DNA from 2 places in the Streptomyces sp. Ag82_O1-12 genome. Region 2 is predicted to be linked to the other one. Evidence: riboswitches for the same ligand, from Rfam matches in the RefSeq annotation. Region 2 holds a riboswitch; the other holds the start of a gene.
The links. Region 2 has a riboswitch for glycine ahead of gcvT (glycine cleavage system aminomethyltransferase GcvT). Riboswitches for the same ligand answer to the same signal wherever they lie in the genome.
Positions count from the first base shown of each region.

Region 1: linked by a shared signal. The riboswitch ahead of gcvP (aminomethyl-transferring glycine dehydrogenase) and the one ahead of gcvT (glycine cleavage system aminomethyltransferase GcvT) in region 2 are both predicted to bind glycine.

Region 1 covers NZ_FXUW01000001.1:1,283,064-1,298,527, forward strand. The annotation lists gene QOL88_RS05955 (endo-1,4-beta-xylanase) at 1-701, opposite strand, end outside; gene QOL88_RS05960 (carbohydrate ABC transporter permease) at 756-1,598, opposite strand; gene QOL88_RS05965 (carbohydrate ABC transporter permease) at 1,595-2,593, opposite strand; gene QOL88_RS05970 (extracellular solute-binding protein) at 2,600-3,892, opposite strand; gene QOL88_RS05975 (APC family permease) at 4,319-6,298, shown strand; gene QOL88_RS05980 (DUF1707 SHOCT-like domain-containing protein) at 6,300-6,896, opposite strand; gene QOL88_RS05985 (TOBE domain-containing protein) at 7,025-7,420, shown strand; gene QOL88_RS05990 (TOBE domain-containing protein) at 7,498-7,917, shown strand; gene gcvP (aminomethyl-transferring glycine dehydrogenase) at 7,985-10,870, opposite strand; glycine riboswitch at 11,046-11,141, opposite strand; gene QOL88_RS06000 (PRC-barrel domain-containing protein) at 11,255-11,629, shown strand; gene QOL88_RS06005 (DNA polymerase IV) at 11,548-13,002, opposite strand; gene QOL88_RS06010 (MerR family transcriptional regulator) at 13,187-13,870, opposite strand; gene QOL88_RS06015 (bifunctional nuclease family protein) at 14,166-14,639, opposite strand; gene ftsR (transcriptional regulator FtsR) at 14,723-15,460, opposite strand.
Region 2 covers NZ_FXUW01000001.1:5,996,682-6,012,145, reverse strand. The annotation lists gene QOL88_RS27675 (ABC transporter ATP-binding protein) at 1-733, opposite strand, end outside; gene QOL88_RS27670 (ABC transporter ATP-binding protein) at 730-1,812, opposite strand; gene QOL88_RS27665 (ABC transporter permease) at 1,809-2,819, opposite strand; gene QOL88_RS27660 (ABC transporter substrate-binding protein) at 2,911-4,677, opposite strand; gene QOL88_RS27655 (ABC transporter permease) at 4,686-5,684, opposite strand; gene QOL88_RS27650 (enhanced serine sensitivity protein SseB C-terminal domain-containing protein) at 6,028-6,828, opposite strand; gene QOL88_RS27645 (enhanced serine sensitivity protein SseB) at 6,965-7,753, opposite strand; gene QOL88_RS27640 (AAA family ATPase) at 7,856-8,524, opposite strand; glycine riboswitch at 8,747-8,846, shown strand; glycine riboswitch at 8,847-8,966, shown strand; gene gcvT (glycine cleavage system aminomethyltransferase GcvT) at 9,042-10,163, shown strand; gene gcvH (glycine cleavage system protein GcvH) at 10,267-10,644, shown strand; gene glyA (serine hydroxymethyltransferase) at 10,653-11,915, shown strand; gene QOL88_RS27620 (L-serine ammonia-lyase) at 12,003-13,370, shown strand; gene QOL88_RS27615 (MFS transporter) at 13,473-14,882, shown strand; gene QOL88_RS27610 (glycoside hydrolase family 25 protein) at 15,025-15,464, shown strand, end outside.

The DNA of each region.
Region 1 (15,464 bases), 4.7 Mb from region 2:
CCGATGCCGTGCAGCGGGACGCCCGCGGCCTTCAGCTCCTTGGCCAGGCGGTGGTAGGCGTCGCTCTTCGGGCCGATCCCCTCGATGTTGTAGTCGTTGAGGTAGAGCTTGACGCGCGGATCGGCCTGGTGTGCCCAGCGCAGGGCGTCGGCGATGTAGCCGGGCCCGAGCGTCTTGTAGAAGACCGACTCCCGGTAGGTGCCGTCCTCGTTGAACGCCTCGTTGACGACGTCCCAGGCGAACACCTTGCCCCGGTAGTGCCGTACCTCCGTCTGGATGTGTTTCTTCAGTACGGCCCTCAGCTCGGGGGCCGTCCATTGCCTGCTGGTGAGCCACTCGGGGAGCTGGCTGTGCCAGACCAGGGTGTGGCCGCGCACCTTCTGGCGGTTGGCCCGGGCGAGGTTCACGATCTCGTCGCCCTGGGAGAAGTCGAACACGCCCTGCCGGGGCTCCGTCGCGTACCACTTCATGCCGTTGCCGGGCGTGATCTGGTCGAATTCGCTGCCGAGCAGGGCCTTGTACGGTCCGTCCACGAGCTCGGGGTTGTCGGTGGCGCTGCCGAAGTAGCGGCCGTGCCGCTGGGCGAGGTCGGCGAGGGTGGGCTGCTGGTGCCCCGCCTGGGCGGGTGTGCCGGCGCCGATGCCGGCGGCGACCAGGAGCGCGGCGACGGCGCCGGCGAGTCTGAGACGGGTGGTGCGCATGGTGCGACTCCTCACGACGGGTGGGTGGGTAGAGCCGTACGTTCGTGGCGCGGGTCAGCCCTTGGTGGCGCCTGCGGTGAGGCCACCGACGAGCTGGCGCTCGGCGACCGCGTAGAAGGCGAGGGCGGGGACCATGGCCAGCACCAGGTAGGCGAAGACCTTGGCGTAGTCGGCGGAGTACTGCCCCTGGAACTGCTGGACGCCGATCGGCAGCGTCCACCACTGGGAGTCGGTGAACACCAGCAGCGGCAGGAAGAAGTTGTTCCAGCTGGTGACGACGGCCAGCACGGAGACGGTGCCGAGCGCGGGCCGGGCCATGGGCAGCAGCACCCGCCAGAAGAAGCCGAAGGAGCTGCACCCGTCGAGCGTGGCCGCCTCCTCCAGCTCGCCCGGGATCTGCCGGAAGAAGCCCCGCAGGATGATGATCGTCATCGGCAGTCCGAAGGCGGCCTGCGGAAGGATCACGCCGAGGGGGTTGTCCAGCAGGTCCAGGGAGCGCAGCAGCAGGAACAGCGGCAGGGCGGCCACCGCGAACGGGAACATCAGCCCCATGGTGAACAGCGTGAACAGCGCTTCACGGCCCCGGAAGGCGAACCGTGCGAAGGAGAAGGCCGACAGGGCGGAGACCGCGACGATCAGGACGGTCGTGCCGATCGCGATCAGCGTGCTGTTGCCGATCTGTCGCCAGAAGTCCCCCGAGCCGAGGATCTGGGTGTAGTTGGAGGCCACCCACGACTCGGGCAGACCGACCGGGTTGCGGGAGAGTTCGTCGGTGGACTTGAAGCCGGAGAGCGTGGCGTAGAGCAGGGGGACGGCCATGACCGCGCCGACGACGGTCAGGACGAGGTGCAGGCTCCAGGCCCTCCCCCGCGCCCGGGTCTTCTGACTGGCTGTCATTTTCCGTCACCCCGCATGGTCGTGGTGGCCCCCTCCAGGTCGCGCCGGAGGACGAACCGCTGGTAGGCGAGGGCGAAGACGAGACTGATGCCGAACATGACGACGCTGATCGCGCTGGCGTAGCCGACCTGGTAGCGCTTGAAGCCGTACTGGAACATGGTCACGGCCATGGTCTCGGAGTGGTGGTCGGGGCCGCCCGCGGTGGTCACCCACACCAGGTCGAAGAGCTGGATCGATCCGATGACCGCCAGGAACACGCTGATGCGCAGGGTGGGCGCGAGCAGCGGCAGCGTGACGTTGCGGAACCGCTGCCAGGCACTCGCCCCGTCGATGAGCGCCGCCTCGGTCAGTTCCCTCGGGACGGCCTGGAGGCCGGCCAGGTACAGCATCATGTGGAAGCCGAAGTACTTCCAGGTCATGACCAGGAACACGGTCGCCATGACCGTGGACGGATCCGCGAACCACTCCCCGCCCAGCCCCTCAAGCCCGATCTTGCCGAGGACCTGGTCGGCGAAGCCGTCGTCCGGGGCGAAGATCATGCCGAAGAGGATTCCGGTGATGGCCTCGGACAGGACGTACGGGGCGAAGAACAGCATCCGGTACACCGCCCGGCCGCGCATCCGCTGGTTGAGCAGGACGGCCATGGCGAGGGCGAACGGCAGTTGGAGGGCGAGCGACAGCACCACGAGCACGAGGCAGCGCCACAGGTCACCGAGGAAGACCTCGTCCTGCAGGAGCCGGGTGAAGTTCTCGCCGCCGATGTAGTCGGAGGGCATGCCGAAGCCGCCCCAGCGGAAGAACGCGGCGTACAGGGCGAACAGCATCGGCAGCAGCACGAGCCCCAGGAACAGCACCAACGCCGGGAGTTGGAAGCCGGCCGCGGTGAGCCAGTGCAGCGTGCGGCGCCGGGCCCGACCCCGGGGACGGTCCGCGGCCGGTGTCGGGGAACCGGCGCCGGGGCCGGTCCGTTTGTCCGGCAGGAACGTGGAGGTCATCGCCGGCTACTGCTCTTCCTTCGCGGTCTTCGTGATCGACTGGGCGACCTGCCCGGGCGACTTGGAGCCGGCGATGAGCGCGGCCACGCTGTCGTTGACCTCCTGGCCGACGGCGGGCGCGTACGCCTGGTCGAGGTAGAGCTGGAAGCCGGTGGCCGCCTTCAGCTGCGCCTGTACGGCCTTGATGTTGGGGTCGGCGATGGCGCTCTCGGCCGCCGGGACCACGGGCAGCACACCGGTCTTCTTGACCAGTTCCAGGTCGGTGGCCTCGGACGCGAAGAACGTGAGGAAGTCGACGGCCTCCTGCGGTGCGCCCCGGCGCAGTGCGTGCCCACCGCCTCCGCCGAACACCTCCGTGATGGCACCCTTGCCGCCCTCGACCGCGGGGAACGGGAAGTAGCCGAGGTCCTTGCCGAGGCCCTTGCCCGCGTCGGCCTGGACCGTGGGCGCCCACTGGCCCATGAGCTCCATCGCCGCCTTTCCGTTGCCGACGGTGGCGGCCTGGCCGGTGGGGGTGGAGTAGGCGGCGCCGAGGAAGCCCTTCTGGAACGGGCGCAGGCCGACGAGTTCCTTCAGGTGCTCGCCCGCCTCGACGAAGGGGGCGGTGGTGAAGTCCTTGTCGTCGTAGGCCTTCTGGAGCGCCTCGGCGCCGGCGGTGCGCATCGCGAGGTAGGCCCAGTAGTACATGCCGGGCCACTTCTCCTTGCCGGCCAGGGCCAGCGGCGTGACCTCGGCGGTCCTCAGCTTGCGTATGGCGTCGAGGAAGTCGCTCCAGGTGGTCGGGGGCCCGGCGATGCCGGCCTTCTCGAAGAGCGCCTTGTTGTACCAGAAGCCGATCATGCCGATGTCGAACGGGATGCCGTAGACCTGGTCATCGAGCAGGTACGGCTCTCGGGCGACCGGCAGCAGGGCGTCGCCCCACGGCTTGGTCCGGTCCGTGAGGTTCTCGACGAGCCCGGCGTCGACCTGCTGCTTCAGCACGCCGCCGCCCCAGGTGTGGAAGATGTCGGGCAGCTTCCCGGAGGCGGTCAACGCCGTCATCTTCGACTTGTAGGCGTCGTTCTCCATCTGGACGATCTTTATCTTGACCTTGGGGTTCTGCGCCTCGTACTTCCGGGCGAGAGCGGCCCAGACGCCCTTGGCCGGCTGGGTGGTGGAGATGTTCCACCATTCGATCGTGGTCGTCCCCGACGACCCTCCGTCCGAGTCCCCGCCGCATGCGGTCAGTGCCGTCATCCCCAGACCGGCCGCGGCGGAGGCCGCCAGGAAGCCGCGGCGGGACAGTGCCGGGTCGCCCATCATGCCCTCCTCGAAAGTTTCGAATTAGATCCAGAAAGCTTCGTTGCTGCCGCACCCTAAAGACAGCGGCCAAAGGGTGGCAACCCCTTGTGCGCGGTCAATCTCTCAGCGGAGTAGGGGCCGGGGCGCGGTGACGAAACATTCGGATCAGCAGGCGAACGTTACGAAGGCCGCTCGGTCGTGATCACACAGGGTGTCCGCGTTCAAGTCGCCGCTCGGCAGCGCTCATCTCGTGGTCGGAGGCGTCCCACGGGGTCTCATCTCGCGTTTTCACCTCTGCGGCCGCCCAGCCCGCCAGTCTTAACGGAAGCTTGACGTGCCCACCCCCCTCTTTCATGGGCCACCGCATCACGCTCCGCTTACGCTGATCGGGCCGTCCAGTGATGGCCGGAAAACCACGCTGAGCCGCACATCGGGAGCACGTCGATGGCCACCACCGAGCACCCAGTACCGAGCCGTCCGGAGCCCATCTCACCCGGCCGTCTGCGCGCCTGGATGCTGGAAGGCCTGTCCGACATGGGCAAGGACGGTGGCCACACCGGGCCCCACGCCCAGCCGGAGCCCCCGCACCGGGGACAGCGCTGGTGGCGGGTGATGTGCCTGACCGGCGTCGACTACTTCTCGACCCTCGGCTATCAGCCAGGCATCGCCGCCCTGGCCGCCGGGCTGCTGTCACCGATCGCGACCATCGTCCTGGTCGTCGTCACCCTGGCCGGCGCCCTGCCCGTCTACCGCCGCGTGGCCGAGGAGAGCCCCCACGGCGAGGGCTCGATCGCGATGCTGGAACGGCTGCTCTCCTTCTGGCAGGGCAAGCTGTTCGTGCTGACTCTGCTGGGGTTCGCCGCCACCGACTTCCTCATCACCATCACGCTGTCGGCCGCCGACGCCTCCACCCACCTCGTGGAGAACCCCCATCTGACCGGTGCCCTGCACGACAAGCAGATGCTGATCACCCTGGTCCTGGTGGCCCTGCTCGGGGCCGTGTTCCTCAAGGGCTTCCTGGAGGCGATCGGCGTCGCGGTCGCCCTCGTCGGCGCCTACCTCGCGCTGAACGCGGTCGTGGTGGCCGTCGGCCTCTACCACGTCATCACCGCCGGCCATGTGATCACCGACTGGTCGAGCGCCCTCACCACCCAGCACAGCAACGTCCTCGCCATGATCGGCGTCGCCCTGCTCGTCTTCCCGAAACTGGCGCTCGGGCTCTCCGGGTTCGAGACGGGCGTCGCCGTGATGCCGCACGTCCAGGGCGACCCGGACGACACGGAGGCACGGCCGACCGGCCGCATCCGCGACACGAAGAAGCTGCTCACCACGGCCGCGCTGATCATGAGCGTCTTCCTGATCACGACCAGCTTCATCACCACCCTGCTCATCCCGGAGAAGGAGTTCGAGGCGGGTGGCCAGGCCAACGGCCGCGCGCTCGCGTACCTGGCGCACGACTATCTGGGCAACACCTTCGGCACGGTCTACGACGTCTCGACGATCGCCATCCTCTGGTTCGCCGGTGCGTCCGCGATGGCCGGCCTGCTCAACCTGATGCCGCGCTACCTGCCCCGCTACGGCATGGCCCCGCACTGGGCCCGCGCCGTGCGGCCCATGGTCATCGTCTTCACCCTGATCGCCTTCCTGGTGACCTGGATCTTCGACGCCGACGTCAACGCGCAGGGCGGTGCCTACGCCACCGGCGTGCTGGTCCTCATCAGCTCCGCCGCGATCGCGGTGACCATCGCCGCCCGCAAGGCCCGGCAGCGGAACTGGACCATCGCCTTCGCGGTGATCTCCGCGGTGTTCCTCTACACGACCGTGCTCAACGTCATCGAGCGCCCGGACGGCGTGAAGATCGGCGCCTGCTTCATCGCCGGCATCATCCTGGTCTCCCTGCTGTCACGGCTGGCCCGGGCCTTCGAGCTGCGCGTGACCAGCGTGACGCTGGACGACATGGCGGAGCGCTTCGTCCGCGACATGGCCAGCCGCCGGATACGGTTCATCGCCAACGAGCCCGACCGGCGCGACATCGCCGAGTACCGCGACAAGATCGAGCAGATCCGGCACGACAACGACGTGTCCGGCCAGGAGGACTTCGTCTTCGCCGAGGTGACGGTGACCGACCCCTCCGAGTTCGAGGCGGGCCTGACCGTACGCGGTGAGGTGCTGCACGGCCGCTACCGCGTCCTGACCCTGGAATCGTCCTCGATCCCCAACGCCCTGGCCGCGCTGCTGCTGCACGTCCGCGACGCGACGGGCCGCACCCCGCACATCTACTTCGAGTGGACCGAGGGCGGGCCCTTCGCCAACTTCCTGCGCTTCTTCCTGTTCGGGCAGGGCGAGGTCGCCCCGGTGACCCGCGAGGTCCTGCGTGAGGCGGAGCCTGACCGCAAGCGGCGGCCGAGGGTGCACGTGGGCTGACTCAGTCCGTCGCGCCCTTCCTGCCGAAGCCCCTTCGCGGCGGGCGCGCCACGACCTGCCCGTAGTGGATCTCGCCCGTGATCCGTATCCGCAGCAGAACGGGGGCGTCGGCCGGCCGACGGGCCTTGATCTCGGAGTAGTTCAGCCCGAGGCCGCCCGTGTCGACCACGACACCCGGCCGGGTCAGCAGCTTCAGGGCGCCCGCCCGCAGATCCAGGTCGATGTCCAGGATGTCGTGGGTGATCACCGCGTCGGTGAAGTCCAGAGTCACCTCACCCCACGCCGAACGGATCTCCAGCCGCCGCGGCACCACCCAGCCGTCACCCCGGCGGGTCGAGGCCCCCTCCTGCCGGATCCGGACGACGCCCTCGGCCTCGCCGGACGCCTGACCGGCCAGCGCGGGCAGATCCGCCGTCAGCACGGCGAGCTCGCCCACCGTGCGTGCGGACAGCGCCGTCTCGAGCCGCTCCTCGAGCTCCTCCAGGGTGAGCCGTCCGTCACCCGCGGCGACGCGCAGCACGTCCACGACCCGGTCCCGGTCCGCGTGCGACGCCCTCACCTCGGGTGATCCACCGGCCCGCGCGATCTCGGCCGCCATCACTCCACCCCCGATCCCCCGGGCACGCCGCCCGGCCCACCCACTCGACCACTAACGCTATATCGCGTTATACCCAACGGCCAACCCCGCAGCCGCAGTTCCCTCCCGACGCCCCTATCGTGACCGGCATGCAGTCCTACACGATCGGCCAGGCAGCACGGCTGCTCGGCGTCAGCCCGGACACCGCCCGCCGCTGGGCGGACGCGGGCCGCATCACGACCCACCGCGACGAGGCCGGGCGACGGCTCGTCGACGGGCGTGACCTGGCCGCCTTCTCGGTCGAACTCGCCCGGTCCGGCACCGCCGAGGAGGACACCGCCTACACCTCGGCCCGCAACGCCTTTCCCGGCATCGTCACCGCGATCAAACTCGGCGACGTCGCCGCCCAGGTCGAGATCCAGGCCGGCCCGCACCGCCTCGTCTCCCTGCTCACCCGCGAGGCGGTGGAGGAACTGGGCCTGGAGGTAGGCGTGGAGGCGACGGCCCGCGTGAAGTCGACAAACGTTCATATCGACCGCGTCTGAGGCCTGGACAGGAGAGCAGGGGGCACGCAAAACGCGCATACCAGGCCCAAAACCCCCTGTCGGACTACCGTGCAGCCATGAGCCTGAGCATTCGCAACCAGCTCCCCGGCACCGTGACCGCCGTCACCACGGGCGAGGCCATGGCGGCGGTCACGGTCCGCCTCACCGGCGGCCAGGACCTCACCGCGGCGATCACCCGCGAAGCCGCGGAAGACCTCCGTCTCGCCCCGGGCACGGCCGTGCGCGCCCTGATGAAGTCGACGGAGGTCTCCTTGGCGACCGCGCCCATCGAGGGCCTGTCGATCCGCAACCAGCTCCCTGGTACGGTCACCGACCTCGCCGCCGGCGCGGCGATGGCATCCGTCCGCGTCACGGTGGAGGGCGGCGAACTGACCGCCGCGATCACCCGGGACGCCGCGGAGGACCTGGCCCTCTGGCCCGGGACCCCCGTCGTCGCGCTGATCAAGGCGACCGAGGTGTCACTCGCCACCGCGTGACTCGCCCGTACATGGCGAGAGGGGCCCCGCACCGCGGAGCCCCTCCCTGTGACCGGCCGGCCGGTCGTCAGTCCTCGTACGCGTCCAGCGGCGGGCAGGAGCAGACGAGGTTCCGGTCGCCGTAGGCCTGGTCGATGCGGCGCACCGGCGGCCAGTACTTGTCGGCTGTCGACATCCCGGCCGGGAAGACGGCCTCCTCACGGCTGTAGGCGTGCTCCCACTCCCCGGCGAGCGCGCCGGCGGTGTGCGGGGCGCCGCGCAGCGGGTTGTCCTCCGCGGGCCACTCGCCGGAGCCGACCTTCTCGATCTCCGCGCGGATGGCGATCATCGCCTCGCAGAACCGGTCCAGCTCGGCCAGGTCCTCCGACTCGGTCGGCTCGATCATCAGCGTCCCGGCCACCGGGAACGACATGGTCGGCGCGTGGAAGCCGTAGTCGATCAGCCGCTTGGCGACGTCGTCGACGCTCACGCCGGTCGTCTTGGTCAGCGGGCGCAGGTCGATGATGCACTCGTGCGCGACGAGACCGCCGGGGCCGGTGTAGAGCACCGGGTAGTGCGGCTCCAGCCGCTTGGCGATGTAGTTGGCGCTGAGCACGGCCACCTGCGTGGCCCGCTTCAGCCCCTCGCCGCCCATGAGCCGGACGTACGCCCACGAGATGGGCAGGATGCCGGCGGAGCCCCACGGGGCCGCCGAGATGGGCCCGACGCCCGTCTTCGGGCCGGCCTCGGGCTGCAGCGGGTGGTTCGGCAGGTAGGGCGCGAGGTGCTCGCGCACCGCGACCGGGCCGACCCCGGGGCCGCCGCCGCCGTGCGGGATGCAGAAGGTCTTGTGCAGGTTCAGGTGCGAGACGTCGCCGCCGAAGTGCCCCGGCTTGGCGAGCCCGACGAGCGCGTTGAGGTTGGCCCCGTCGACGTAGACCTGCCCGCCCGCCTCGTGCACCTGCGCGCAGATGTCGGCGACGTGCTCCTCGAACACACCGTGCGTGGACGGGTACGTGATCATGAGCACGGCCAGCTGGTCGCGGTACTGCTCGATCTTGGCCCGCAGGTCCTCGACGTCGATCTCGCCGTCCTCGGCGGTCTTCACGACGACGACCTTCATGCCGGCCATCACGGCGCTGGCGGCGTTGGTGCCGTGCGCGGACGACGGGATCAGACAGACGGTGCGCTGCTCGTCCCCGTTGGCCCGGTGGTACCCGCGGACGGCGAGCAGACCGGCCAGCTCGCCCTGCGACCCGGCGTTCGGCTGGAGGGAGACCTTGTCGTAGCCGGTGACCTCGGCGAGCCGGTCCTCCAGCTCGTGGATGAGGGTGAGGTAGCCCCCGGCCTGCTCGGCGGGCGCGAAGGGGTGCAGCTGCCCGAACTCGGGCCAGGTGATCGGCTCCATCTCGGTGGTCGCGTTGAGCTTCATGGTGCAGGAGCCCAGCGGGATCATGCCGCGGTCGAGCGCGTAGTCGCGGTCGGCCAGCTTGCGCAGGTAGCGCAGCATGGCGGTCTCGGAGCGGTGCTGGTGGAAGACCGGGTGCGCCAGGTAGTCGTCGGTCCGCAGCAGCGCGGCCGGAAGCCCGTCCTCGGTGGCCGCGTCCAGCGCCTCGACGACGCCGTCGACACCGAAGGCGGCCCAGACGGCACGCAGCTGGGCGCGCGTGGTGGTCTCGTCGCAGGCGATCGAGACGTGGTCGGCGTCGACGTGCCGCAGGTTGACCCCGTTGTCCCGGGCGGCGGCCACGACCTCGGCGGCCCGGCCCTGGACCCGCGCGGTCAGGGTGTCGAAGTACGCCCCGTGCACGATCTCGACGCCGCCGCCCGCGAGGCCGGCGGCCAGGACCGTGGCGTACCGGTGGGTGCGCCGCGCGATGCCCTTCAGGCCCTCCGGGCCGTGGTAGACGGCGTACATGCCGGCCATGACGGCCAGCAGCACCTGCGCGGTGCAGATGTTGCTGGTCGCCTTCTCACGGCGGATGTGCTGCTCACGCGTCTGCAGCGCCAGCCGGTAGGCCTTGTTGCCGTCGGCGTCCACGGACACGCCGACGAGCCGCCCGGGCAGGCTGCGCGCCATCTTGTCCTGGACCGCCATGTAACCGGCGTGCGGTCCGCCGAAGCCCATGGGGACGCCGAAGCGCTGCGTCGTGCCGACGGCGATGTCCGCCCCGAGCTCGCCGGGCGACTTCAGCAGCGTCAGCGCCAGCAGATCGGCGGCGACGGTCACGAGCGCGCCGAGCTCGTGCGCCCGGTCGATGACCGGCTTGAGGTCCCGCACGACACCGGAGGCGCCCGGGTACTGGAGCAGCACGCCGTTGATCTCGCGCTCGGCGATCTCGGCGGGGATGCCCTCGCTGAGGTCGGCGACGACGATCTCGACGCCGGTCGGCTCGGCGCGGGTCCGGATCACGGCGATGGTCTGCGGCAGCGTGTCCGCGTCGACCAGGAACAGGCCCTTCTTGTTCTTGCCCAGGCGCCGCGACAGCGCCATGGCCTCGGCGGCCGCGGTGCCCTCGTCGAGCAGGGAGGCGCCCGAGGTCGGCAGTCCGGTCAGTTCGGCGACCATGGTCTGGAAGTTGAGCAGCGCCTCGAGCCGGCCCTGCGAGATCTCCGGCTGGTACGGCGTGTAGGCCGTGTACCAGGACGGGTTCTCCATGACGTTGCGCATGATGACCGGCGGCGTGAACGTGCCGTGGTAGCCGAGGCCGATCATGGAACCGAGGACCTGGTTGCGGTCGGCGAGGGAGCGCAGCTCGGCGATCACCTCGGCCTCGCTGCGGGCCCCCGGGAGGTCCAGTGCCTCGGCGCTCTTGATCACGGCGGGGACCGCGGCGGCCGTGAGCTCGTCGAGCGAGCCGTAGCCGACCTGGGCGAGCATCTTGGCGCAGGCCTCGTGGTCGGGGCCGATGTGGCGCTGCTCGAAGGGGACTGCCTCTTCGAGCTCGGAGAGCGGAATGCGGTGGGCGGTCATTACGGAGGCCTCCTGGTCGACACGACCTGCGAGGGGCACCACGGCACGGGTACCCGGACGGCCTCCCCCTCTGTCATCTCAACCTGAGAGCTTCACCGGATCGCCCGAAGACGTCCGGCTTTCACCGTCGGTGAGAGCGGAAGCCGTCGACACCCGCCCTGCTTTCCAGAGTGACCTCGTCCGTGCGGTACGTGAGCCTGAGAGATTCCGGGGAGGATTTGCTCCTTCGGCGCCTCCGATGGTGTCCGGAGGACTCTCCCGCACGGGGTCAACAGCCGCTGCCAGCGTACCAGCGAGGTCAACGCACGAACCTTCGAGTGGCCGCATCCCTACTTGTACCGTTTTGTAGTGTTTACGGATGAGGTGCGACCATGTGGAGGGCCCGTGCGAACCGACATCGATCCGCGCAACCTGATCGGCCGCAAGGCGTTCGACCGCAACGGGACCAGGATCGGCACGATCGACGAGGTCTACCTCGACGACGCCACCGGCGAACCGGAGTGGGCGGCCATACGGACCGGCCTGTTCAGCAGGGACGCCTTCGTCCCCCTGGAGCCCAGCGAACTGATCGAGGGCGCCCTCCACGTCCCCTTCGAACGCGCCCTGATCAAGGACGCCCCTGACTTCGGCGTGGGCCGCCACCTCTCCCCCGAGCAGGAACTGCAGCTCTACCACCACTACGGTCTCGACGTCGCCGCCCCGCCCCCGCTGCCGGACCACGACTTCGGCAAGCTCGCGGGCACCGATGAGACGGCCTGAGACACCGCCCCGGGCACGCCGCCTCCCCCATCCGGCCCCCGTAACACCAACGGCAACGGATCCGCCGCCTCCAGGTCCGGATCGTCGACCCGGAACGTCCGCACCCGGCCGGGCTCCGAGTGGGGCGTCTCGAACCGTACGGTGACCCGCCCGAGGCCGCTGCCCTGCACCCACCCGTGCCCGAACTCGGCGTGCCGCACGTCGTGCCCGGCGGGCCACCGCCGCTCGGCGAGCGACGGCTGCTCCTCGGCCGCCGCCACGGCGTGCTCCTCGACCGGGCCCTCCGCGACCGCCCGCTCCCCCGCCGCCTGGGCGAACAGGTCCTCCTGCGTGTAGTCGGCGAGTCCGCTGACCCCCACACCGAGGAGCCGCACCCCACCGGTCGTATCGACCGAGTCCAGCAGTCTGGCCGCCGCCTCGCGGATCACCGCGGGATCGTCCGTGGGCCCGCGCAGCGTCTCGGACCGGGTGAGCGTCGAGAAGTCGTAGCGCCGCACCTTCAGCACGATCGTCCGCCCCGACAGCCCGGCCCCGCGCAACCTGCGCACACACCGCTCGGCGAGCCGCTGCACCTCCAGGCCGACCCGTGTCCGGTCATGGATGTCCACGTCGTAGGTGTCCTCGACCGACACCGATTTCGTCTCGCGCTCCGCCACCACCGGCCGGTCGTCGCGCGCCAGGGCCATGGCGTACAGACCGTGCCCGTGCGCCTTCCCCAGCAGCCGGACCAGTTCGTCCTCGCCCGCCTCGACGATCTCCTCGACCGTGGTGATCCCGGCCCGCCTCAGATGGTCCCCCGTCGCCGGCCCCACCCCGGGCAACGTCCGCACCGACATCGGCCCGAGCATCGCCCGCTCGGTGCCCGGCTCGATCACCACCAGCCCGTCGGGCTTGGCCTCCTCCGAGGCGATCTTCGCCAGCATCTTGGAGGCGGCGAGTCCCACCGACCCCGTGAGCCCCGTGACGGTCCGTATGTCCGCGCGCAGCTTGATCCCGGCCAACCGCGCCGACGGCTCGTCCCAGGCCACTCCCCCGGCTTCCAGGTCCACGAACGCCTCGTCCAGGCTCAGCGGCTCCACCAGAGGCGACAGCGCACGCAGCAGCTCCATCACCCGCTCGCTGATCGACTTGTAGAGCGTGAAGCGCGGCACGAGATACGCGGCGTTGGGAGCGAGCCGCCGGGCCTGCCCCATGGGCATCGCCGAATGCACCCCGAAGACCCGCGCCTCGTACGACGCGGTCGCCACCACCCCACGCGGCCCGAGCCCGCCCACGACCACGGCCTTCCCACGCAGGCTCGGCTTGGACGCCTGCTCCACCGAAGCGAAGAAGGCATCCATGTCGAGATGCAGGATCGTGGGCGCGGTTCTCACAACTCCGATGCTGCCCTACGCCACTGACAACGCCCCGCGCGGCAACCCCGGACACCCCACCGGAAACCGTTGCGGCACCCCTGGCACCCCTGGCACCCCTGGCACCTCACCGGAAACCGCTTACGGCCGGGCGCGGAAACGTCCCGCCTCCTGCGACCGCGTACATCCCGCGCCGCCCGAGGGATCAGACGGCCCGGTTCCGGCGGCGCGCCAGCTCGTCCGCCGGGTTGGGCCCCACCAGGGTCTCGCCGGTGTCGATGCGCTCACCGTGCAGCTGGGACAGGGCGCTCTCGACGTCCCGCCACACCACGCCCACGGCGATCCCGAACACACCCTGGCCGCCCTGGAGCAGGGCATGGACCTCATCGGGCGAGGTGCACTCGTAGACCGTCGCGCCGTCGCTCATCAGCGTCATGCGCTCCAGATCACTGAAACCGCGTTCCCTGAGGTGCTGGACGGCCGTGCGGATGTTCTGCAGCGACACCCCGGTGTCGAGGAACCGCTTGACGATCTTCAGGACGACCACGTCCCGGAAGCTGTACAGCCGCTGCGTCCCGGACCCGTAGGCGGGCCGCACGCTCGGCTCGACGAGCCCCGTGCGGGCCCAGTAGTCCAACTGCCGGTAGGTGATACCGGCGGCCGCACAGGCCGTGGGGCCGCGATAGCCGATCTGCTCGGACGCCATGGACGTCGTCCCTCCGCTGCTCGCCACCGCTGTCGGCCGCTGCGGAGCGTGATCGGCCGCACCACCCGGCTGGGGGCATCCCCCGCCCGGGAGGGGCCGTGAGCCGGGGGGAGGGTACGGACCGCTCGCCCTGAGACTGCGCTCGGGGCCGCCCCCAGCCGTACCGTCGCCGCTGCTTCTCACGCCGACCTCCGTCCTTGACCTGCCTTCTCGACGGTAGGCAGTCACCAGGGGTGCGTCAACGATCGCCACACTCGCCACGCCGAGTGATAATCACCCTGAGAGTGGTTTCCCGTGCCCCACCGCGGGGAAAGGCTAGCCGAATGTGTGCGGCACGAACCGTATGACGCTCTCACGCGCCACCGGCACATGCGGGCATTTCACCCTTTGCGCAAACGTCGGGCGGCCCGGTCACGGACCACACCGTCCGCCGGGCCGCCCACACGACTGTTCCGACCGCTGCCGCTCCTCGAGCAGCTCACTGACTGCTGGTGCCGAAGTCCTCCGGAGAGATCTGGTCGAGGAACTCGCGGAACTTCTCCACCTCGTCCTCCTGCTCGTCCGGGATCGCGATACCGGCGTCGTCGAGCACCGTGTCACTGCCGTAGATCGGCGTCCCGGTGCGCAGCGCGAGCGCTATGGCGTCGGACGGGCGGGCACTCACCTCGACGCCGCTGGCGAAGACCAGCTCCGCGTAGAAGACGCCCTCACGCAGGTCCGTGATGCGCACTTCCGTGAGCTCCTGGCCGACGGCTTCCAGCACGTCCTTGAACAGGTCGTGTGTCAGCGGCCGCGCGGGAGCCATCCCCTGCTGGGCGAAGGCGATCGCCGTCGCCTCCCCCGGTCCGATCCAGATGGGGAGGTAACGGTCGCCTCCCACTTCACGCAGCAGCACGATCGGTTGGTTGGAGGGCATTTCGACCCGGACACCTACGACATCGAGCTCGTTCACACAGCAACCCTAGGCCGTGCTCGGGACGTTTGGGTAGTCGGGCCGGGATAGGGCGCCTGATCCGGCCCTGGTAGCCGGCCGCCTCAGGGCAGTCGCACCCCGAGCGCCGTCTGCACCAACGCGGCGTGCAGCTTCACCGTGAGCCCCGCCAGCTCCCTGGTGCGGGCCTCGGCATGGGCCCTGGTCTGCGGGTTGCGGTGCCGCCTGAGCGGGGCCACCACCTGGTCCACGAGACCGGCCTCCCGCTCCGCGGCGGCCTTCATGGCCCGCAGGTGCCTCGGCTCGATCCCGAACCGCCCGAGTTCGACGACGAGCAGGGCGACGGTGACCGCCTCGGCGTCGTACGCCCCGTCCTCCAGTGGAGTGAGGAGGCCGTAGGACTCCCAGTCCTTGAGCTCTTGCTCGTCGACGCCGACGGCGGCGAGCAGCTCATCCCGCCCGATCCTGGCCGCTGTGGGCCCCTCGGGCGGCTCGCAGGCGGACGCACCGTCCCGCTGACGCCCCACGACCGGCAGCTGCACGGCCTCACCGCGCTCCATGGCCTCCAGGTGCTCCCGGATCACCTTCAGAGGCAGATAGTGGTCCCGCTGCATCCTCAGGACGTGACCGAGGCGTTCGACGTCATCGGCGCTGAACTTGCGATACCCCGACGGGGTCCGCCGCGGCTCGATGAGCCCTTCCGACTCCAGGAAGCGGATCTTGGAGATGGTCACTTCGGGAAACTCGTCGCGCAGCGCGTTCAGCACCGCGCCGATGCTCAGCAGCCCACTGTCCGTGGCGGCGGTGCCGTGTCCGGCGCCGCCGCTCGGTGTTTGAAGCATGGAC
Region 2 (15,464 bases):
CGTGCCGGACGACCGACAGGTCGTGCGCGATGATCACGTACGTCAGGCCCAGCTCGTCCTGGAGGTCGTCGAGCAGGTTCACCACCTGCGCCTGGATCGACACGTCCAGCGCGGAGACCGGCTCGTCCGCCACGACCAGCTTGGGGTTGAGGGCGAGCGCGCGGGCGATGCCGATGCGCTGGCGCTGGCCGCCGGAGAACTCGTGCGGGTAGCGGTTGTAGTGCTCGGGGTTGAGGCCGACCACCGACAGCAGCCGCTGGACCTCCTTCTTCACACCGCCCTCGGGCTCGACGCCCTGGAGCCGGAAGGGGGCGCCGACGATCGTGCCGATCGTGTGGCGGGGGTTCAGCGAGGAGTACGGGTCCTGGAAGATCATCTGCACGTCGCGGCGCATGGGGCGCAGCTCGCCGGTCTTCAGGTGCGTGATGTCCTGGCCCTCGAACTCGACCGAGCCGCCGGTCGGTTCCAGCAGCCGGGTGATCAGCCGGCCCATGGTGGACTTGCCGCAGCCCGACTCGCCGACGACGCCGAGCGTCTCGCCCCTGCGCACCTCGAAGTCGATACCGTCGACGGCACGCACCGCGCCGGTCTGCCGCTGGAGCAGGCCCTTGCGGATCGGGAAGTGCTTCTGAAGGCCGGTCACCTTCAGCAGGACCTCGCCGTCGGCGGTGGTGCCCTTGGTGAGGGTGCTCCCGCTGGTGTCCGGTGTGCTCACCGTTTTGTCGTCGCTCACAGCTTCGGCGCAATCTCTTCGGTCCAGATACGCTCCCGCTGCTCCTGCGTCATGTGGCAGGCGGCCCAGTGCGAGCCGCCGACCTCGGTCAGCTCGGGGCGGACCGTGCGGGTGACGTTGTCCTTCGGGACGTCCGCGTACGGGCAGCGCGGGTTGAAGGCGCAGCCGGACGGGAGGTTGATGAGGGAGGGCGGCGCACCCTTGATCGGGATGAGCCGGTCCGTCTCCTCGCGGTCCATGCGCGGCATCGAGCCGAGCAGGCCCCAGGTGTAGGGGTGGCGGGGCTGGGAGAACACGTCCTCGGCGGGACCGCGCTCCACGCACCGGCCGCCGTACATGACCAGCAGGTCGTCGGCCATCTCGGCGACCACGCCCAGGTCGTGGGTGATCATGATGACCGCGGAGCCGAACTCCTTCTGCAGATCGTGGATCAGGTCCAGGATCTGCGCCTGCACGGTGACGTCCAGGGCGGTGGTCGGCTCGTCGGCGATGAGCAGCTCGGGGTTGTTCACCAGCGCCATGGCGATCATGGCGCGCTGGCGCATACCGCCGGAGAACTCGTGCGGGTAGCCGTCGATGCGCTTGGCGGGCTCGGGGATGCCGACCCGGTCGAGCATCTCGATCGCCCGCTGCCTGGCGACCTTCTTGCTGACGTCGTTGTGGACGCGGTACGCCTCGACGATCTGCTGCCCCACCGTGTAGTAGGGGTGCATCGCCGACAGCGGGTCCTGGAAGATCATGGCCATCTTCCGGCCCCGCAGCCGCCGTACCTCGTCGGGATCGGCCCCGATCAGCTCCTGGCCGTCGAGCCAGACCTCGCCGGAGACCTTGGCGCGGGCCGAGCGGTGCAGGCCCATCACGCCGAGCGAGGTGACCGACTTGCCCGAGCCGGACTCGCCCACGATGCCCAGGGTCTTGCCCTTGCGCACGTCGAAGCTGACGCCGTCGACGGACTTGACCAGGCCGTCGTCGGTGTCGAAGTGGATGCGCAGATCACGGACGGACAGGAACACGTCGTCCGGGACGGACGCTGCGGTGGTGTCCGGTTCGCCGAGCGCGGCTTTGTCGAGCTTGCTCACGAGTACCTCACCCGGGGGTCGATGGCGGCGTACACCAGGTCGACGATCAGATTGCAGAAGACGATGAAGAACGCAGCGACCAGGGTCACGCCCATCACGATGGGCAGGTCGTTGTCCTTGATGGCCTGGACGGAGTAGGCGCCGATGCCCTGGAGGGAGAACACGGTCTCGGTGAGCACCGCGGTGCCGACCAGGGTGCCGAAGTCCATGCCGAAGATGGTGACGATCGGGGTGAGCGCGGAGCGCAGGCCGTGCTTGGCCACGACCGTGGTCTCCTTGAGACCCTTGGCCCTGGCCGTTCTGATGTAGTCCTCGCTCATCGTCTCCAGCATGCCCGCCCGGGTGAGCCGGGCGTAGAGCGCGGAGAAGAGGAACGCGAGGCTGATCCAGGGCAGCATCAGGTGCCAGGCCCATTCGGCGGGGTTCTCCGTGAACGGGACGTAGTCGATGCTCTCCCAGACCGGGATCTCGTAGACGAAGAGCGCGAGCAGGATCTGGCCGGTGAAGAAGATCGGGAGCGAGACGCCGGCGAGCGCGATGAACATGGCGGCGCGGTCGATCGGCTTGCCCTTGCGCAGTGCCGAGATGACACCGGTCGTCACACCGGAGACCAGCCAGATCACCGCGGCACCGATGGCCAGCGAGAAGGAGACCGGGATCCGCTGCTCCAACTGCGGCCACACCTCGATGTGGCTCTTGAAGGAGTACCCGAAGCAGGGTGCGCCGCAGTGCGTCGCGTCGGGACCGAACTTGTAGTCGGCACCCACCACGAGGCCCTTGATGAACTCCCAGTACTGGACGTAGACCGGCTGGTCGAGCCCCAGGTTTTCCTTGATCGCGGCGACGGAGGCGGGGTTCGCGTCCTTGCCGACGTACTGGGTGGCCAACTGGTCGGCCGTCTGTCCCCCGATGCGGGGGACCAGGAAGAAGATGGCGAAGGTGACTGCGCTGACCACCAGCAGCAACAGCACTGCGCCCATGACGCGTCGGAGGATGTACGCAGCCACAGCTGTACGGCCCCGGGTGGCCGCGGCGGGGTCGTCCGCCGCGGCCACCCGGTGCCTTCACCTGCCTTTCGAAAGGATCCGGCCTGCTGAATTACTTCGAGGAGCTCATCAGCAGGTAGTCGTACATGCCGAGGTAGGCCTGCGTGACCGTGACGTTCGTCGCGGACGTCGGCCGGAGCAGCAGGTTCTTGCGGTAGACCAGCGGGACGACCGAGGCGTTGTCGAGGACCATCTTGTCGATGTCACCCCAGGCCTTGGTGCGGGCCGCGTCGTCGGTGTTGGCGATCGCGTCCGTCAGGGCCTTGTTGATCTTCGGGTCGTCCAGCTCCATCAGGTTGTTGCCGCCCGAGGGCTTGATGGCCGAGCCGTTGACGATCTGGTCGAGGAAGCCGTAGCCGGTCGGCCAGTCGGCACCCCACGCCATCGAGAGCATGCCGAGCTTGTTGTCGTGGACGTAGCTCGGGACACCGGCGAAGTTCGAGAAGTACTTGCCGGAGGGGAACTGCTTGATCTCGATGTTGATGCCGATCTTCTTCAGCGACGCCTGGATGGCGGTCGCCGCGGCGATCTCGGCGGGGCGGTCGGAGCGGGCCGTCAGGATCGTGTTGAAGCCGTTGGGCTTGCCGCACGCCTTCAGGGCCGCCTTGGCCTTGGCCACGTCACCCTTGTGACCGTCGGTCGCGTAAGTGTCGAACTTGGTGTAGCCGTTCACCGACGGCGGCAGCAGCGTGGTCGCCACGTCGCCCTTCGGTGTACCGCCCATGGCGTCGAGCACCGACTGCTTGTCGAGGCCCCACTGAACGGCCTTGCGGCAGTCGGCGTTGTCGAACGGCTTCACGTTCACGTTGAGCGCGATGTACTGCGTGGCGCCCGCGTAGGAGCTGTCCGTCTGGTTGGCGTACTTGCCGCGCAGCACCTTCGGCTGGGTCTGCGGCTGCACACCCGTGCCGGCCGCGTCAGCCGTGATCTTGTCGGAGAGCAGGTTGTTGTCGACCGTGACCGGGTTGACCTTGAACTTGATCGTGATCTTGTCCGGCAGGGCCTTGCGGACCGGGTCCGTCTTGGCGTCCCACTGCTTGTTGCGCACGAGGGTGGCGCCGCGGCCCTCCTCGTAGGACTGGAACTGGTACGGGCCGGAGGACTGGATGGCCTGCACGTACTTCGCACCGGTGTCCTTCGCCTGCGGCACGGGGGCCGTCTGCGAGAACGTCGCCAGGTAGTCGAAGTCGGCGAACGGCTGCTTCAGCTTGAAGACGATCGTCCGGTCGTCCGGCGTCTCGATGGACTTCAGGCCCTCGGCGGACTTGTCCTTGTACGGGCCCTTGTACTTGTCGCCGCCCTCAAGGTACGCCTTGAAGTACGTCGGGCCGTTGGACAGTGCCTCGGGCGCGAAGTTGGAGCGCTCGATGGCGTACTTGACGTCCTTGGACGTCACCGGGGTGCCGTCCTGGAACTTCACACCCGCACGCAGCTTGTACGTCCAGGTCTTGGCGTCCGGGCTGGACTTGCCGAGTCCTTCGGCGAGGTCCGGCACGACCTCCAGGCCCGCCTTGCCCGCCGCCGGCTTGAACGTGGTGAGCGTCCTGCCGTAGAGGCGGGAGAAGTTCTGGACCCAGCCGTAGTACGTGTTGCCCGGGTCGAGGGAGTCCGGCACGTCCGAGTGCTCGTACGTGGCCGTCCCTCCCTTCTTGTCCGACGCGTTGACGATCGAGTTCAGCGCGGCGTCCTTCTTGCCGCTGCCTCCCCCGTCGTTGTCGTCACCGCCGCCGCCGCACGCGGCAGCACCCAGCGACAGTGCCAGGACCGACGCAACGCCGGCGGTCACCCTTCTCGTCTTCACCTGAGGAAGCCCCCTCATTCGATGGATCACTTGCTGCGAGGGTCGAGGGCGTCACGCAGCCCGTCACCCAGCAGGTTGAAGGCCAGGACGGTGATGAAGATCGCCAGTCCGGGCACGAACATGTACTGCGGATCAGCTGTGTAGAGATCCACAGCGTTGCTGAGCATGCCGCCCCAGGAAGCCTGCGGCGGAGCGATACCGACGCCGAGGAAGCTCAGCGCGGCCTCGAACAGGATGTTCGTCGGGATGATCAGCGTCGAGTAGACGAGGATCGGTGCGACGAGGTTCGGGAGCAGTTCCCGGAACAGGACGTACGGGCCGCGTGCCCCGAGGCTCGTGGCGGCCTCGATGAACTCCCGCTTGCGCAGGGTCATCGTCTGGGCGCGCACGATGCGGCCGATGTACGGCCAGCTGAAGAAGCCGATCACGAAGATCAGCACGCTGATGCGCAGGGACAGTCCTTCGAGGCCGAAGAACCCGTCCTGCACGGAGGCGGAGATCGAGATGGCGAACAGCAGCAGGGGGAAGGCCAGGAACGTGTCCATGAGCCTGCTGATCACGCTGTCGATCCAGCCGCCGTAGTACCCGGCGACGACACCGAGCACGGTGCCGATGCACACGGACAGCAGCGTGGCGCCGCCCGCGACCAGGAGGGAGACCCAGGAGCCGTCGATGATGCGGGCGAGCATGTCCCGGCCGTACTGGGGGTCCACGCCGAGCGGGTGGTCCCAACTCATTCCTCCCCAGCCGCCCTTGGGGGCGAGCAGCGCGGGGTCGATGAGGTCCTGGTTGAACTTGTTGGGATCGAGGTTGAAGATCCACTGGATCGGCTTGGAGAACACCGCCATCAGCACGAGCAGGATGACGACGACGCCTCCCGCCATCGCCACCTTGTCCCGCTTGAAGCGCATCCAGGCGATCTGGGTGAGCGAGCGCCCTTCGATCTGGCTCTTCTTGACCCCGGAGAGCACGGCCTCGGGCTGTGCTCCGGCTTCCGCCCCGGTGGTCTCGATCGGTGCGGTCACGGTGCGATTGACCCCTCTCGGGCCGGCGATCGCCGAGCCCCTGGCTGCCGCTGTAGCGGTTTTGTTTGTCTCGTACACAAGACCGACCCGGCCCGTGTCTTGCGGGGAGTCTTCAACGCTTTGGCGATCTGTTGCCAGACTTGGCGGTGAAAGGATGCGTAAACGTGATGCTGTCTGCGGGGTTCCGTTATCCGGACAACGGGTAGCGGGGGTCGGACGCGCCAAGATAGGGGCATTTTAGGACACCCAGGCTCTTTTCGCCCCTATCTACGCGCGGAGAGCTGAGCGGTTGTCGCGTTCGAAGGGTGATGCGCGAGGGGCTCCGGGGGCGACTTCGAGCCGGTCAGTACCGGCCCTGCGCGGGAGGGTATCCGTAGCCGGAGACCGGGGCCTGGACGGGGGCGGTGGCGTGGGCCTCGCGGTCGTAGAACGGGCGGGCCTTCGCACGCAGCCACATGGCCACCGGGTCGTGCTCGTCGGACATGGCGACGGTCGACACGGGAAGCCCGTCCGGCACGGCGCCGAGGGACTGCTGCATCATCGCGCGTACGGAGTCCACGGCCGGCGGCGAGGTGTCGTACACATCCAGTCCGATGGCGAGGTACGGCGCCCCGAGCGCGGGCTGCACCCAGGCCCGGCGCAGCGAGCGGACGGCGGGGGTGCGGTGGGCGTTCTGCGCGAGCAGGGCGTAGAACTGCGGGACCTCGATGGCGGGTTCGGACAGCCGCAGGGGGCCGGCGGGCTGGCGGTCCAGGCCCGTGGCGATTCTGCGCAGGTCGAGCCAGGGGATGCCGACGCCGCCGCCGGGGGCGTGCGGGTTGAGCCAGAGGCCGTAGTGGTCGGGGTAGAGGGCGCGGGCGACGTCGACACCGTCGACCACCTCGTAGGAACGGTTCCAGCCGCTGGCGGAGAGTTCCTGGGCGGAGGTCACGCAGGGGGCGTAGCCGCAGCCGTCGACGTCCATCTTTCCGTACTGGGCGTCGGGAGAGCCGGCTTGCCCGTGCCACAGGAGCATCCAGATCTGGCCGCTGTGCGGGGTCGCGAGCGCGCGCAGGAGTGCCTCGTAGGCGTCGTAACGCCCGGGCGTGACCTGGCGCAGCATGTGCTCGACCTGTCCGGCCGCGGCCGTGCCGCTCGCGCTCACCTTTACCGCCCCTTCGTACAACGCCTCGACGGTGCCCTAGCTTAAGCCCGCGCGAGAGGTCGGAGCCTGGGGTCGTATCGCGGCCGCGGGTCGTGGGTGGTTCTCGCGCGGTTCCCCGCGCCCCTGGGGTACTGGCCTACCGCTGGAAAAAGGGCCGGACCCGGTCCCGCATCCACGCTCCCACCGGGTCCTCCGTCACGTCCAGCAGGACGAGGTTGACCGGCCAGGGGGCCGGGACCGCGGTGACGGCCCGGGTGAGGGCGTCCAGGGGGAGGGCGCGCAGGTCGCCTTCCCACTGGGAGAGTTCGACGCCTACGAACATCACCGGGTCGGCGGTCTCGATCGCGGCGAGGCAGCGGCGGGCCGTGACGACGACGCCGGTCGCCTCGAACTCGGCGGAGGCGGCGGCGAGGAAGTCCACCGGGTCGTCCTGCCAGTCGGGCTCGAAGAGGCGGACCCGGCCGCCGCTCGCGGGACCGTCCAGCGGCGTCCGGCCGGCCCGGCACAGCTCGGCCACGGCGGGCGGCGGGAGCGGGATGCCCACCACACCGCCCGGGTTGACGGCTATGCCGGCGTGCGGGGGCAGGCCGCGGGCGAACTCCACGGCGGGCGCGATGGTGTACGACATGTGGGAGCCGACGACCTGGCGGAACTGCTCCTCGGAGCTGAACACCGGCACGAACGCCTGGCCGTCGATCTCGATGCCGGGCAGGTCGAGGGGGCCGCTGTGCGGGCCGCCGCCGCTGGGCAGCGGGATCCACACGAAGCTCCGGCCGAGCACTTCGACGATCCGCCCGCCGGCCGCCGGTCCGGCGCCGAGGGAGGCCGAGAGCACCTCCTCCAACTCGTTGCCGGGCCAACCGCCGTGCGGGTGGGTCTGCGTCTGCGCCGGAAAGTCCGCGGAGAAGTCCGCCGGGATGTCCATCTGCCTACCGCCTGCCTGGAACCACTGCTGTGGCTCAAAAGGCTAACGGCTGACGGGACGCCGGGGGCATCGGGAACAGGACCGGTGTACGACGGCGCGGGCTCAGCCCGTGAAGCCGATTCTGTGCAGGGTGTTCGCCGTGTCCCGGTCGGCGAGGACGGCCGAGCCGCAGCCGGCGGGGAGGTCGCCGCGCTCCACCGCGCGCAGGAGACGGTTGCCGGCCACGCGGTGGCGCAGGAACGCGTAGCGCGAGACGCCGCGGCCGCGGTCGCGCTGACCGGCCAGGGCCTGCTCGGGCGTGACGTCGAGGAGGAGCAGGTGGAGCGTGCCGCCCCGGCGGCGGGCCTCGCGGGCGAGCCAGCGGCGGACCCAGGCCTGGGCGCCGCAGTCGTGCACGACGACGGCCTCCCCGGTGCGCAGGGCGCGGCGCAGCCCGGCGTAGTGGGCGAGGCGGACGAGCGGGCGGTAGAGCGCGTACGGCAGGGCGCGCGGCATGCGGCGCTCCCAGCGGTCGCGGGTGTCCTGGGAGTCGATGCGCCGGCCCGGGACGGTGCGCCGCATCAGCGTGGACTTGCCGCTGCCGGGCAGGCCCGTGACCACGACGAGGTCGCGGGGGCCGAACAGCAGCGCGTGCGGGCCGCCCCCGGGACGGTCGCGCAGGTCGCGGACGACCGGCGCCGGCGCCGGGGCGCGGACCGCCCGGACCGGAGCGGCGGCCGGCTGCTCGGGCAGCGCGATGCCCGTCGTCGCGTACGCGGTGGTCCTGTTCACCGTGATCGTCCTCCCCTGGGGCCAGGTACGGAGTCCCATCCCCGCCGAGTGTAAAGAGAAGGTAATGCGGCAGGCCTCTCATTTACGTTCTCGTCCTGCAACAGGGCTGCTACAGGTCGCTGTGCCCGGCGCGCGGGACTCGTGCACTCCCTGTGAAAGGTCCCCCTGCCGCGCCGGAAGGATGCGTGCAATGATGTGCGCGCCAACTGCATACCGGCCGTTTGAATCCGCGCGGGAGAGTTCCCAGCACCGCAAGAGCTGGGGCGCCGAAGGAGCAAGTCCCTCCCTTGAATCTCTCAGGCCCCGTTACCGCGCGGGCGAGGCACATCTGAAAAGCGGGCCGCCTCCTGTCCTCGACGGGACGCGGCTCCACCCAAGGTGCAAGCCATGGACCCGTGCGGTCATGGCGAACCTCTCAGGTTCCGATGACAGATGGGGAGGAACGACCTCGCCCTCCCCCACGCTCGGCTTCGCCCGCGCGGGAGGGACCCCCATTTGCCTTGGGAGACGACCGACCGTGAGCAGTACAGGAGAACTCCGTCACACCGCGCTCGATGCCCTGCATCGTTCGCTCGGCGCGACGATGACCGACTTCGCCGGCTGGGACATGCCCCTGCGCTACGGCTCCGAGCGCGACGAGCACCTCGCCGTGCGCACGAAGGCCGGCCTCTTCGACCTCTCCCACATGGGCGAGATCACCGTCACCGGGCCGCAGGCCGCCGCGCTGCTGGACTTCGCCCTGGTGGGCAACATCGGCGGCGTGAAGCCGGGCCGGGCCCGCTACACCATGATCTGCCGGGCCGACGGCGGCATCCTGGACGACCTGATCGTCTACCGGCTGGGCGAGACCGAGTACATGGTCGTCGCCAACGCCTCCAACGCCCAGGTGGTGCTGGACGCGCTGACCGAGCGCGCCGCCGGCTTCGACGCCGAGGTGCGCGACGACCGGGACGCCTACGCGCTGATCGCCGTGCAGGGCCCGGAGTCCCCCGGCATCCTCAAGTCCCTCACGGACGCCGACCTCGACGGCCTGAAGTACTACGCCGGGCTGCCCGGCACGGTCGCGGGCGTCCCGGCCCTGATCGCCCGGACCGGCTACACCGGCGAGGACGGCTTCGAGCTCTTCGTGAAGCCCGAGCACGCCGTCGAGCTGTGGCAGGCCCTGACCAAGGCCGGCGAGGGCGCCGGCCTCGTCCCGTGCGGGCTGTCCTGCCGCGACACGCTGCGCCTGGAGGCGGGCATGCCGCTGTACGGGCACGAGCTGACGACCTCCCTCACGCCCTTCGACGCCGGGCTCGGCCGGGTGGTGAAGTTCGAGAAGGAGGGCGACTTCGTGGGCCGCGAGGCCCTGCGCGAGGCCGCCGCCCGCGCCGAGCAGAATCCGCCGCGGGTCCTGGTCGGCCTGATCGCCGAGGGCCGCCGGGTCCCGCGCGCCGGGTACGCCGTCGTCGCCGGCGGCGAGGTGATCGGCGAGGTCACCTCCGGCGCCCCCTCCCCCACCCTCGGCAAGCCGATCGCGATCGCGTACGTCGACCCCGCGCACGCCGCGCCCGGCACGAGCGGCGTGGGTGTGGACATCCGGGGCAGTCACGAGCCGTACGAGGTCGTGGCGCTGCCGTTCTACAAGCGCCAGAAGTAGACACTGGCCGAAGGGCCGCGGCAGCGACCCCGTGCCCGTCGTCCCAGCTCACCAGCAGTCCCCCCTTTCACAGCACTCCCGCGCGTACAGGAGAATCCAGGCCATGAGCAACCCCAAAGAGCTGCGCTACAGCAAGGAGCACGAGTGGCTGTCGGCCGCCGAGGACGGCGTCTCGACGGTCGGCATCACGGAGCACGCGGCCAACGCGCTCGGCGATGTCGTGTTCGTCCAGCTTCCCGAGGTGGGTGACTCCGTGTCCGCCGGCGAGACCTGCGGCGAGCTGGAGTCGACCAAGTCGGTGTCCGACCTGTACTCCCCCGTCTCCGGTGAGATCACCGAGGTCAACGAGGACGTCGTGAACGACCCGGCGCTGGTGAACTCGGCCCCCTTCGAGGGCGGCTGGCTGTTCAAGGTGCGGGTCACGGACGAGCCGGGCGACCTGCTCTCCGCCGACGAGTACACCGCGTTCTCCGCGGGCTGAGGAGTCGTATGTCCGTCCTGAACACACCCCTGCACGAGCTCGACCCGGCGGTCGCCGCCGCGGTCGACGCCGAGCTGCACCGCCAGCAGTCCACGCTGGAGATGATCGCCTCGGAGAACTTCGCTCCGGTCGCGGTCATGGAGGCGCAAGGCTCGGTCCTCACCAACAAGTACGCCGAGGGCTACCCCGGCCGCCGCTACTACGGCGGCTGCGAGCACGTCGACGTGGTCGAGCAGATCGCGATCGACCGCGTCAAGGAACTGTTCGGCGCCGAGCACGCCAACGTCCAGCCGCACTCGGGCGCCCAGGCCAACGCCGCCGCGATGTTCGCGCTGCTCAAGCCGGGCGACACCATCATGGGTCTGAACCTCGCGCACGGCGGGCACCTGACCCACGGCATGAAGATCAACTTCTCCGGCAAGCTCTACGACGTCGTCGCCTACCACGTGGGCGAGGACGGCCGGGTGGACATGGCCGAGGTCGAGCGGCTGGCCAAGGAGTCCAAGCCGAAGCTGATCGTCGCCGGCTGGTCGGCCTACCCGCGGCAGATGGACTTCGCCGCGTTCCGCCGGATCGCGGACGAGGTCGGCGCGTACCTGATGGTCGACATGGCCCACTTCGCCGGGCTGGTCGCGGCCGGGCTGCACCCGAACCCGGTGCCGCACGCGCACGTGGTCACCACCACGACCCACAAGACCCTCGGCGGCCCGCGCGGCGGTGTGATCCTCTCCACGGCCGAACTGGCCAAGAAGATCAACTCCGCCGTCTTCCCCGGTCAGCAGGGCGGTCCGCTGGAGCACGTGATCGCGGCCAAGGCGGTCTCCTTCAAGGTCGCCGCCTCGGAGGACTTCAAGGAGCGCCAGCGCCGTACGCTGGAGGGTGCCCGCATCCTGGCCGAGCGTCTGGTGAAGGACGACGTCCGGGCCGTGGGTGTGGACGTCCTGTCCGGCGGCACGGACGTGCACCTGGTCCTGGTCGACCTGCGCCACTCGGAGCTGGACGGCCAGCAGGCCGAGGACCGCCTCCACGAGGTGGGCATCACGGTCAACCGGAACGCGATCCCGAACGACCCGCGTCCGCCGATGGTGACGTCCGGTCTGCGGATCGGCACGCCGGCGCTGGCGACCCGGGGCTTCGCAGCCGAGGACTTCGCGGAGGTCGCGGACGTCATCGCCGAGGCGCTGAAGCCGTCCTACGACGCGGAGGCCCTCAAGGCCCGGGTGAAGGCCCTGGCCGACAAGCACCCGCTGTACCCGGCTCTGAACGCGTAACGAAGAAACCTTTCGGGCGCCGCGCCCGCCACCAGCGGACGCGGCGCCCACCCCCTCTGCACCACCCATGTAGTCAGGAGTTCCCCCGTGGCCATCTCGGTCTTCGACCTGTTCTCGATCGGCATCGGCCCGTCCAGTTCCCACACCGTCGGCCCGATGCGGGCGGCCCGGATGTTCGCCCGGCGGCTGCGCAACGAGGAGCTGCTGGCCCCGACCGCACAGGTCCGCGCGGAGCTGTACGGCTCGCTGGGCGCGACCGGCCACGGCCACGGCACGCCCAAGGCGGTGCTGCTCGGCCTGGAGGGCGACTCGCCGCGCACGGTCGACGTGTCGAGCGCGGACGAGCGGGTGGAGGCGATCAGGACCGACGGGCGGCTGAACCTGCTCGGCGAGCACGACATCGCGTTCTCCTACGACGACGACATGGTCCTGCACCGCCGCAAAACGCTGCCGTATCACGCCAACGGCATGACCCTGTGGGCGTACGACGCCTCGGGCGCCGAACTGCTGACGAAGACGTACTACTCGGTCGGCGGCGGCTTCGTCGTCGACGAGGACGCGGTCGGGGCGGACCGCATCAAGCTCGACGACACCGTGCTGAAGTACCCCTTCCGCACGGGTGACGAGCTGCTGCGCCTGACCGAGGAGACGGGTCTGTCCATCTCCGCGCTGATGCTGGAGAACGAGCGGGCCTGGCGCACCGAGGAGGAGATCCGCGAGGGCCTGCTGGAGATCTGGCAGGTGATGCGGGACTGCGTGGCGCGCGGACTGTCCCAGGAGGGCATCCTGCCGGGCGGCCTCAAGGTGCGCCGCCGGGCCGCGAACACCGCGCGCAAGCTCCGCACCGAGGGCGACCCGCTGGCCCTCGCCATGGAGTGGATCACCCTCTACGCCATGGCGGTCAACGAGGAGAACGCCGCGGGCGGACGGGTCGTCACCGCCCCCACCAACGGCGCCGCCGGCATCATCCCGGCGGTCCTGCACTACTACGTCAACTTCGTGCCGGGCGCCGACGAGGAGGGTGTGGTCCGCTTCCTGCTCGCCGCGGGCGCGATCGGCATGCTCTTCAAGGAGAACGCCTCCATCTCCGGCGCCGAGGTCGGCTGCCAGGGCGAGGTCGGTTCCGCCTGCTCCATGGCCGCCGGCGCCCTGGCCGAGGTCCTCGGCGGCTCGCCCGAGCAGGTCGAGAACGCCGCCGAGATCGGCATGGAGCACAACCTCGGCCTCACCTGCGATCCTGTGGGCGGCCTGGTCCAGATCCCCTGCATCGAACGCAACGGCATGGCCGCGGTCAAGGCCGTCACGGCCGCCCGCATGGCGATGCGCGGCGACGGCTCGCACAAGGTGTCCCTGGACAAGGTCATCAAGACGATGAAGGACACCGGCGCGGACATGTCGGTGAAGTACAAGGAGACGGCCCGGGGCGGGCTGGCGGTGAACATCATCGAGTGCTGAGCCCGGGACAGGGTGTGTCTCGCCATGCGAGACGTCCATACCGGAAATCAAGACGGCTGACATCGTTGCAGTACCCATGTTTCACACATGAAAGACCGAACGATGCCCGCACCAGCCACCGGTTCAGCCCCCACGCCCGTCAACCCGAGGTCGCGCGTCCTCGTCGCCAGCCTCATCGGCACGACGATCGAGTTCTACGACTTCTACATCTACGCGACCGCCGCGGTGCTCGTCTTCCCCCAGCTGTTCTTCCCGAGCAGCGACCCGACCACCGCGCTGCTGTCGTCCTTCGCGGTCTTCGGCGCCGCGATGGTCGCCCGTCCGATCGGCGCCGTCGTCTTCGGGCACCTCGGTGACCGGCTCGGCCGCAAGAAGACGCTCGTCGTCTCGCTGCTGACCATGGGCATCGCCACGTTCCTCATCGGCGTCCTGCCCACTTACGCGCAAGCCGGCTGGCTGGCCACCGCGCTGCTCGTGCTGATGCGGCTCGCGCAGGGCTTCGCGCTCGGCGGCGAGTGGAGCGGTGCCGCCCTGGTCGCGACGGAGAACGCCCCCAGCGGCAAGCGCGCCCTGTACGGCACCTTCCCGCAGCTGGGCGCCCCGCTCGGCTTCATCATCGGCAACGGCCTGTTCCTGGGTATGGGCGCGCTCCTGCCGTCCGCGGCCGGTGCCGACCCCTCGCAGCCCTCGGAGGCCTTCGTCAGCTGGGGCTGGCGTGTCCCGTTCCTGTTCTCCGCCGTGATGGTCGCGATCGGCCTGTGGGTGCGCTCCCGGCTCGTCGAGTCGGCGGTCTTCGCCAGGACCCGCGAGTCCGGCGGGGTGCGGCGGCTGCCGCTCGCCACGGTGGTGCGCAGCCACGGGAAGCAGTTGGTCCTGGGCACCTTCATCATGCTGGCGACCTACGTGCTCTTCTACCTGATGACCACGTTCTCGCTCAGCTACGGACGGACCGCGAAGGACGCCGCCGTCCCCGGACTGGGGTACGGCTACACGACGTTCGTGCTCATGATGATCTTCGGCGTGCTGTTCTTCGCCGCGTTCACCCTGGTCTCCGGTCCGCTCGCGGACCGGTACGGGCGGCGCGCCACCCTGATCTGGATCACCGCCGCGATCGTGGTCTTCGGGCTGGTCTGGGTGCCGCTGATCGAGCTGGGCACCCTGGGCGTGGTGCTGTGGCTGGTGCTCGGCTTCACCCTGATGGGCATGACCTTCGGCCCCATGGGCGCGCTGCTGCCGGAGCTCTTTCCGACGAGCGTGCGCTACACCGGCTCCGGCATCGCGTACAACGTCAGCTCGATCCTCGGGGCGGCGGTCGCCCCGTTCATCGCGGTGGCGCTGTGGGAGACCGGGGACGGCTCACCGTGGCTGGTCGGTGTCTACCTCTCGGCGATGGCGGTGCTGACGCTGATCGCGCTCCTGCTCGGCAAGGAGACCAAGGACGTCTCCCTGGACGACCGGGACGCCGTCGCCGACGACCCGGCCCGCGCCCCGGCCGGCTCCCCCGCCCCCTGAAACCGACCGTCAAACCGACCGGCGCTCACCACCGCCGGGCCGCGAGCCTCCTCGCGCCCGGCGTACGGCCGCCCTCGCGGGGCATAACAACAACCCCTGACCCAAGGGAACTTCAGCCCCACCCGCACCAGAGGGAGCCCCCATGCTGCGCGGCATCGACGTGAGCGCCTACCAGTCCTCCTCCTACGGCACCGACGGCCTCTCCTTCGTCTTCGTCAAGGCGACGGAGGGCCGTTCCTACGTCAATCCGAAACTCGCCGCCCAGACCAGACGAGCCCGTGACGCCGGGCTGGTCGTCGGCTTCTACCACTTCCTGTGGCCCGGCAACCTGACCGCCCAGGCCGAGTACTTCGTGAGCAAGGCCCCCGAGCGGGCGGGCGACATCCTCGCCGTCGACTGGGAGAACACCAGCAACGGGACGCACGCGAGCAACGCCGAGAAGGACCTGTTCATCAGGAAGCTGAAGGACCTTCGGCCGAACCATCAGGTGGTGCTCTACTGCAACCGCCACTTCTGGCTCAACGTCGACACCACCTCCTATGCGGGAGACGCCCTGTGGATCGCCGACTACGTGAGCGCGGG